2 regions of the Pseudomonas sp. GW822-FHT03F04 genome follow, and region 1 is predicted to be linked to the other one. Evidence: predicted binding sites of a transcription regulator. Region 1 holds the regulator's gene; the other holds the start of a gene.

Evidence for each region. Region 1 encodes sigma-54, which starts transcription at its own class of promoters, with help from an activator protein. Its sites were predicted from a motif close to ANTGGCATNNANNTTGCTNT; they were not measured.
Region 2: AC1RMX_RS20735 (CmpA/NrtA family ABC transporter substrate-binding protein) is a predicted target of sigma-54. The motif match lies at 2,745-2,764, and genes of this name have one in related genera.

Annotation. Positions count from the first base shown of each region.
Region 1 is NZ_JBXANF010000007.1:225,097-229,509, reverse strand. It holds gene lptA (lipopolysaccharide transport periplasmic protein LptA) at 1-350, shown strand, start outside; gene lptB (LPS export ABC transporter ATP-binding protein) at 350-1,075, shown strand; gene AC1RMX_RS18270 (RNA polymerase factor sigma-54) at 1,262-2,755, shown strand; gene hpf (ribosome hibernation-promoting factor, HPF/YfiA family) at 2,829-3,137, shown strand; gene ptsN (PTS IIA-like nitrogen regulatory protein PtsN) at 3,149-3,613, shown strand; gene rapZ (RNase adapter RapZ) at 3,616-4,413, shown strand, end outside.
Region 2 is NZ_JBXANF010000008.1:328,786-333,198, reverse strand. It holds gene AC1RMX_RS20745 (nitrate/nitrite transporter) at 1-602, opposite strand, end outside; gene AC1RMX_RS20740 (ANTAR domain-containing response regulator) at 823-1,398, opposite strand; gene AC1RMX_RS20735 (CmpA/NrtA family ABC transporter substrate-binding protein) at 1,414-2,625, opposite strand; gene AC1RMX_RS20730 (quinone-dependent dihydroorotate dehydrogenase) at 2,854-3,873, shown strand; gene rmf (ribosome modulation factor) at 4,013-4,228, opposite strand.

The sequences.
Region 1 (4,413 bases):
GCAACACCGTGACCATCACCCGCACCCCGACCGGCGATATCGACGTCGTGACCTCGGTGGGCAACCTTGCCTACTTCGAGCAGTTGCAGACGGCTGGCGACACCAAGCCTGTACAGGGCTGGGGCGTGACCATCCAGTACCACGCCGCGCAAAACCGCGTTGTGCTGATCGACAAGGCGAAAGTCGTCGACAAGGACAACAACACCACTCAGGGCGAGAAAATCGTCTATGACACGGTGAAAAAGCTGGCCAGCGCGGGTCGTGCCACCGGCAACAAGGTCACCGAAGCGCGTCCGCGCATTGACATGGTGATCCAGCCGAAGAAGAAAACCGACGAGAAATCCCAGTAATGGCAACTCTGAAAGCTCAGCACCTGGCCAAGGCCTATAAAAGCCGCCAGGTCGTGCGCGATGTCAGCCTGTCGATCGACAGCGGTCAGATCGTCGGACTGCTCGGCCCCAACGGCGCCGGCAAGACCACCTGCTTCTACATGATCGTCGGCCTGGTGCAGGCCGATCAGGGTCGCGTGCTGATCGACGACCTGGATGTCAGCCACCAGCCGATGCACGGTCGCGCCAAGGCCGGTATCGGCTATCTGCCACAGGAAGCGTCGATCTTTCGCAAACTGTCGGTGGCCGACAACATCATGGCCATCCTCGAGACCCGTCAGGAGCTCGACAAGGCCGGTCGTCGCAAGGAGCTGGAAAGCCTGCTGCAGGAATTCCACATCAGCCACATCCGCGACAACCTCGGCATGAGCCTGTCCGGTGGTGAGCGTCGCCGGGTGGAAATCGCCCGTGCACTGGCCACTGCGCCGAAATTCATCCTGCTCGATGAACCGTTCGCCGGTGTCGACCCGATCTCCGTGGGCGACATCAAGCAGATCATTCACCACCTCAAGGCCAAGGGCATCGGTGTACTGATCACCGACCACAACGTCCGCGAGACGCTGGATATCTGCGAAACGGCCTACATCGTCAATGACGGCCAACTGATCGCCGAAGGCGACTCCGCGACCATCCTCGCCAACGATCTGGTGAAGGAAGTGTATCTGGGTCACGAGTTCCGCCTGTAAGCGCGACAGCATTCGACCAGCCGTCCGGGTGCTGTAACGTTGAAGCGCACTTTTATACGCTTTTATTGTTACAGCGCTCTAGGCAAACACGACAGTTTCAGGCATATAATTTGCTTAAGTTTGGCGCTTCGGCGCCCTGTAGTGGATGGCGCATAGCGCCGGCGAATAAGGTGTTAAGCCCCTGCCATGAAACCATCGCTAGTCTTGAGAATGGGCCAGCAGCTGACGATGACACCGCAGCTGCAACAGGCCATCCGCCTGCTCCAATTGTCGACCCTGGATCTGCAACAGGAAATCCAGGAGGCTCTGGAATCCAATCCGATGCTCGAACGCCAGGAAGACGGCGACGACTTCGACAACTCCGATCCCATGGCCGACAACGCCGAACAGAAGCCCAACACCGAGATCCAGGAACCCTCCTATCAGGAGACCGCACCGACGGTCGACAATCTAGAGGATGGCGAATGGAACGAGCGAATCCCCAACGAACTCCCCGTCGACACCGCCTGGGAAGACGTCTACCAGACCAGCGCCAGCAGCCTGCCGAGCAGCGATGACGACGAGTGGGACTTCACCACCCGTACCTCCGCCGGCGAGAGCCTGCAAAGCCACCTGCTGTGGCAGTTGAACCTGGCGCCGATGTCTGACACCGATCGCCTGATCGCCGTCACCCTGATCGACTGCATCAACAATCAGGGCTACCTCGACGAAACCCTCGAAGAAATTCTCGACGCCTTCGATCCGGAGCTCGACATCGAGCTGGACGAGATCGAAGCCGTCCTGCACCGCATCCAGCAATTCGAACCTGCCGGCATTGGCGCACGCAACCTGGGCGAATGCCTGCTGCTGCAATTGCGCCAGCTGTCGGCCAAGACCCCTTGGCTGGCGGAAGCCAAGCGTCTGGTCACCGATTACATCGACCTGCTCGGCAGCCGCGACTACAGCCAGCTGATGCGCCGCATGAAGCTCAAGGAAGATGAACTGCGCCAGGTCATCGAACTGGTGCAGAGCCTCAACCCGCGCCCCGGTTCGCAGATCGAGTCCACCGAAGCCGAGTACGTGGTGCCTGACGTCATCGTACGCAAGGACAACGAGCGCTGGCTGGTCGAACTGAACCAGGAATCGGTGCCGCGCCTGCGGGTCAACGCCCAGTACGCCGGTTTCGTGCGCCGCGCCGACACCAGCGCCGACAACACCTTCATGCGCAATCAGTTGCAGGAAGCCCGCTGGTTCATCAAGAGCCTGCAGAGCCGCAACGAAACCCTGATGAAAGTGGCCACCCAGATCGTCGAGCATCAGCGCGGCTTTCTTGAATACGGCGACGAAGCCATGAAGCCTCTCGTGCTGCATGACATCGCCGAAGCGGTGGGCATGCACGAGTCGACGATTTCCCGGGTGACCACGCAAAAATTCATGCATACCCCCCGGGGCATTTATGAACTGAAATACTTTTTCTCCAGCCACGTCAGCACCTCCGAAGGCGGCGAATGCTCGTCCACGGCGATCCGCGCGATCATCAAGAAACTGGTTGCCGCGGAAAATCAGAAAAAGCCGTTGAGTGACAGCAAGATCGCTGGTTTACTGGAGGCACAAGGCATTCAGGTGGCTCGCCGCACCGTCGCCAAGTACCGCGAATCCCTCGGGATCGCGCCTTCGAGCGAACGCAAGCGGTTGATGTAAGCCACGTTACAGCGTTCCAGTGGCAGGCTCTTCGGCCTGCCGCTTTATGCACTGGCAACGAAGGAGAAGCTGTATGCAAGTCAACATCAGTGGACACCAACTGGAAGTTACCCAACCTCTCCGTGAGTACGTTGAGCAAAAGCTCAAGAGGCTTGAGGGGCATTTCGACAAGATCACCAACGTGCAAGTCACGATGTGCGTCGAGAAGCTGAAGCAGAAAATCGAAGCCACGCTGCATATTCCCGGTAACGAGGTCGTCGCAAACGCGGAACATACCGATATGTACGCAGCGATCGACGCGCTGACCGACAAGCTTGATAAACAACTCAAAAAGCATAAGGAAAAGACCCAGAGCCTGCTTCAGGGCGCTACCGGTCGATAACCCCCACCCCCATGATCCGACTTGAAAGCATCCTGACCCCCGGCCGTTCCCTCGTGAACGTGCCGGGCGGCAGCAAAAAGAAAGCCCTCGAACAAATTGCCAACCTGATCGCCCGGGAAGTACCGGATCTGGAGATGCAAGATGTCTTCGAGGCACTGATTGCCCGTGAAAAACTCGGCTCGACCGGTTTTGGCAACGGCATCGCCATTCCCCATTGCCGCCTCAAGGGTTGCGAATCCCCCATCAGCGCCTTGATGCACCTTGAAGCACCCATCGATTTCGACGCCATCGATGGTGCACCGGTCGACCTGCTGTTCGTGCTGCTGGTCCCGGAAGCCGCCACCGATGCGCACCTGGAACTGCTGCGCCAGATCGCCAGCATGCTCGACCGCAAGGACGTACGCGAAAAATTGCGTCGCGCCACCACCAACGAAGCCTTGTATCAGGTTGTCCTGGACGAGCAAAACGGGCACTAAACATGCGCTTGATCATCGTCAGTGGCCGCTCCGGCTCGGGCAAAAGTACCGCTCTGGATGTCCTCGAGGACAACGGCTACTACTGCATCGACAATTTGCCTGCCGGCCTGCTCCCGGAACTGGCGGAGCGCGCACTGATTCATACGGAACTGTCTCAGCCACTGGTCGCGGTATCGATCGATGCGCGCAATCTGCCCAGTCATCTCTCGCGCTTTCCGGAGTTGCTTGAAGAGGTCCGCAGCCGGCACATCCAGTGCGACGTCCTGTATCTGGACGCCGATGAAGAAACCCTGCTCAAGCGCTTTTCGGAAACCCGTCGTCGCCACCCGCTGAGCAGCGCCAATCGTTCGCTGGCGGAAGCCATCAACGATGAAACGGCCCTGCTGGGCCCGATCGCCGATCTGGCCGACCTGAAGGTCAACACCACCAATCTGAACCTGTACCAGTTGCGCGACACCATCAAGCTGCGGCTGCTGAACCAGCCGGAGCCGGGCACGGCGTTTCTGGTGGAGTCGTTCGGTTTCAAACGCGGCATGCCGGTGGATGCGGATCTGGTGTTCGATGTACGCTGCCTGCCCAACCCGTACTGGAAACCGGAATTACGCGCGCAATCGGGGCTCGATGAGCCGGTGGCCGAATACCTGGCGGCACAGCCGGAAGTCGAAGAGATGTTCCAGGACATCTATGCGTATCTGTTCAAATGGCTGCCGCGCTTCGCTGCAAGCAATCGCGCCTACGTCACCATTGCCATTGGCTGCACCGGCGGACATCACCGTTCCGTCTACCTGACCGAACGCCTG
Region 2 (4,413 bases), on a different contig from region 1:
TCGGCCATGGACTTGGCTTTTGGTCGCTCCGGCGCGTTTTTCGCCAGCCACGCAAACAGCACCAGCGTCAGGATCAGCGGAATCAGGGCGAAACCGAACACGTTGCTCCAGCCGAACGACGCGGCCAGTACCGGGGCGATCAACGCAGCGAACACGGTGCCGGAGTTACCGGCGCCGGCGATGCCCATCGCCTTGCCCTGATGCTGCGGCGGATACCACTGCGAGGCCAGCGGCAGCGCCACGGCGAACGAAGCGCCGGCCATGCCGAGGAACAGGCCAAGCAGCAGGGCCTGTTCGTAACTGTGAATGCCGAGTTTCCAGGCGCCGAACAGCGCGCAGATCACGATCACTTGACCGATCAGACCGGCGGTTTTCGGCGACAGGCGATCGGCAAGCATGCCCATCGCAAAGCGCAGTACCGCACCAGCGAGAATCGGCGTGGCCACCACGAGGCCGCGTTGTTGGGTGGTCAGGTGCAGGTCGGCGGCGATCTGCACCGCCAGTGGGCCGAGCAGGTACCAGACCATGAAGCTCAGGTCGAAATACAGGAAGGCCGCGAACAGGGTCGGGGTGTGGCCGGATTTCCAGAAGCTTTTATTCATCGCGCACCTCAGCGGTAGAGAATCTCGAGAAGGAGTCAGAACCAGCACAGTGGAGCGCCGCCACGGCCGCACCACCGGCCCCGGTCAATGGGGCCAAAACGCAAAAACGCCGCTACCCGGATCGCCGAAAGGGGCGAGGAAGGTGAGCGACGTCTTTGTCGTGGGTGGGGCAACCGCCGTTGGTTACCTGTAGGGATTGCTTAGCGAGATCTGTGCCAGCTCAGCCGAGCAGCTCGCTCATGGCGATGATCTGCTCCGCGACCTGGATCAGTTTCTGCTGGCGGCTCATGGCCTGGCGGCGCATCAGGGTGTAGGCCTCTTCTTCATTGCAGTCCTTCATTTTCATCAACAGACCCTTGGCCAGTTCGATGCGTTTGCGCTCGGCCAGTTGCTGGTCGCGAGCCTGAAGCTGGGCGCGCAAGGCCTGATCGCTTTCGAAGCGGGCCATGGCCACGTCGAGTATCGGCTGCAGGCGTTGTGCGTGAATGCCTTCGACGATGTAGGCACTGACCCCGGACTTGATCGCCTGACGCATCACACCGGGGTCATGCTCGTCGGTGAACATCACGATCGGCCGTGGCTGGTCGCGACTGACCAGCACCACTTGCTCCATCACATCGCGGCTCGGTGACTCGGTATCGATCAGGATCACGTCCGGGCGCACCGTTTCGACGCGTGCGGGCAGGTCGATGGTCAGGCCGGACTCGTCGATCACCTCGAAACCAGCCTCGGTCAGCGCAGCTTTCAGGCGCCCGACTTTTTTCGCGGTGTCGTTGATCAGCAGAATGCGCAACATGTTCGCGGTCTCCTGTCAGCGACGGGCGAGAAGAGGGGCGTTGTTGCTCAACGCATGCAGCTTGAAACTCTGCGCGTAAGCGGCCGGGTCGCTGCCGTCCCAGACCTTGCCGTCGATCAACTGGCTGCTGCGCATGTCCTCGGTGCCGACCGGCACATCGACAGCGCTGGCCGCGTCGCGGTACAGCGCCAGTTGCTGCACCTGACGGGCGACAGCGAGGTAGTCCGGGTCGTCGCGCAGCAACCCCCAGCGGCGGAACTGGGTCATGAACCACATGCCGTCCGACAGGTACGGCAGGTTCACCGCGCCATCGCCGTGAAAGCGCAGGGCGTGCGGGTCCTGCCAGCGATTGCCCAGACCGTCGTCGTAATCGCCGAGAAAACGCGGTTCGATGCAGGAAACCGGGGCGTCCAGATACTCGGCGGCGCTGAGCAGCTGCGCGGTGCTGCGGCGGTTTTCCGGGCTCTCTTCGATGAAACGGCTGGCTTCGAGGATCGCCATCACCAGTGCGCGGGCGGTGTTGGGGTATTGCTCGACGAAGGCGCGGGTGCAGCCGAGGACTTTTTCCGGGTGGTCGGGCCAGATGGTCTGGCTGGTCACCAGTGTGAAGCCGAGATTCTGCTGCACCGCGCTGGCCGCCCAAGGCTCGCCCACGCAGAAACCGTCGATGCGACCGGCTTGCAGGTGCGCGACCATTTGCGGCGGCGGTACGACCACGCTGTCGACATCCTGCAACGGATGGATGCCCTGACTGGCGAGCCAGTAATAAAGCCACATGGCGTGGGTGCCGGTGGGGAAGGTCTGGGCAAAGGTCAGCCTTGCGCGGGTTTGGTGCACGTGGCGGTCCAGCGCCTCAGGACCGGTCACGCCCAGGCTCTGCAAACCGTGGGACAGGTTGAGGCTCTGGCCGTTCTGGTTCAGACCCATCAGCACCGCCATGTCGGTCGGCGCAACGCCGCCGATGCCCAAGTGCACCGCGTAGATCAGACCGTACAGACTGTGGGCGGCATCGAGCTCGCCGCTGACCAGATTGTCGCGCAGGTTGGCCCAGGAACTCTGGCGCTTGAGGTTCAGGGTCAGGCCGTAAGGCTGCGCAAAGCCCTGCGTAGCGGCGACCACCACCGAAGCGCAGTCGCTCAGGGCCATGAAGCCGAGGTTGATCGCGCTTTTTTCCGGGGCATCGCTGCCGTTGACCCAGGCCAGTGGCCCGACGGAGGTTTGAGTCATGAAAAGCCATCCTCAAAAAAAACGTCGTCACGGACTTTGTCGAGGCAAAACCCGGTGACGACGCCATTGTCCTTGCCTGCCTGCCTGCCGTCATTGGCCTGCGGGCTGATGCAGGGGAAGGTGCAAGGCATATGCCAGTGCAGGGGATTTGCGTGTGCGCCTCGCGCGGCGGGGTGATGCCCGGCTATAATCGCCGCCTCTTTTCGCCGCCTCGAGTCATAGCCGCCCATGTACACCCTGGCCCGTCAGCTGTTGTTCAAACTTTCCCCGGAAACCTCCCACGATCTGTCGCTGGATCTGATCGGCGCGGGCGGGCGTTTGGGCCTCAACGGCTTGCTGTGCAAGGCGCCGGCGTCGCTGCCGGTGAACGTCATGGGCCTGGACTTCCCGAACCCTGTGGGTCTCGCGGCCGGTCTGGACAAGAACGGCGCGGCCATCGACGGCTTCGCGCAGCTGGGTTTCGGTTTTGTCGAAATTGGCACCGTGACTCCGCGCCCACAGCCGGGCAACCCGAAACCACGGATTTTCCGCCTGCCGGAAGCCGAGGCGATCATCAACCGCATGGGTTTCAACAACCTCGGTGTGGATAACCTGCTGGCGCGGGTCGCGGCGGCCAAATACAAAGGCGTGCTGGGGATCAATATCGGCAAGAACTTCGACACCCCGGTCGAGCGTGCGGTCGATGACTACCTGATCTGCCTGGACAAGGTTTACGCCCACGCCAGCTACATCACGGTCAACGTCAGTTCGCCGAACACCCCGGGCCTGCGCAGCCTGCAATTCGGCGATTCGCTCAAGCAATTGCTGGCGGACCTGGCCACGCGCCGCGCCGAACTGGCCCTGCGCCACGGTAAACATGTACCGCTGGCGATCAAGATCGCGCCGGACATGACCGACGAAGAAACCGCACAAGTCGCGCAAGCACTGATCGAAACCGGGATGGACGCGGTGATCGCCACCAACACCACCCTCAGCCGCGTGGGCGTCGAAGGCATGGAACACGGTGACGAGGCGGGCGGTCTGTCCGGCGCGCCGGTTCGCGAGAAGAGCACCCACACGGTCAAAGTGCTGGCGTCCGAGCTGGGTGGCAAACTGCCGATCATCGCGGCGGGCGGTATCACCGAAGGCAAGCATGCGGCCGAGAAGATCGCTGCCGGCGCGAGCCTGGTGCAGATCTACTCCGGCTTCATCTATAAGGGCCCGGCGCTGATCCGCGAATCCGTGGACGCCATCGCCGCCAAGCGCTGATTGGCAGATATAAAAAGGCAGGCATAAAAAAGGGCTCCTCGAAGGAGCCCCTGGGCCGTAGCCCGCCGTCCGGGAAGGACGTGCATGGTGATCAGGGTGTTGCGAAATCAGATTGTCGTGTCGGAATAAGTGCCCTGTGTCAGCCGACGGCGTGAAGTTCGTTGAGTCTGTGGATTCCCGCAGTGCCGGTCATACCGTCCCAGTTGTCGCCGCGTCCTTCTCGCCAGCCGTTGATCCAGGCTTGACGTACCGACGGTAGAGTAAATGGGCAAAGCTCACGGGATTTGCCACCAACGCCATATTGATATCCGCGCAAAAATGCTCTTTCCAACGGATCACGCTTAAGTCTTCTCATAGGGTGTTTCCCTCACTTGTTGACTGTTTTTGTCGCGTCGACCTCAATTGAGGTCTGGCAGAAAAACTCTGCCGTTGGCGGCTCGCTGCCAGCGTGGCGAGCCAAGGTGTTGACGCCGTTGCGACGTCAACCTGTGTCCAGTTCTAACCAATGAGTCACATCGAGGGAATGACCGTTTTGTCATA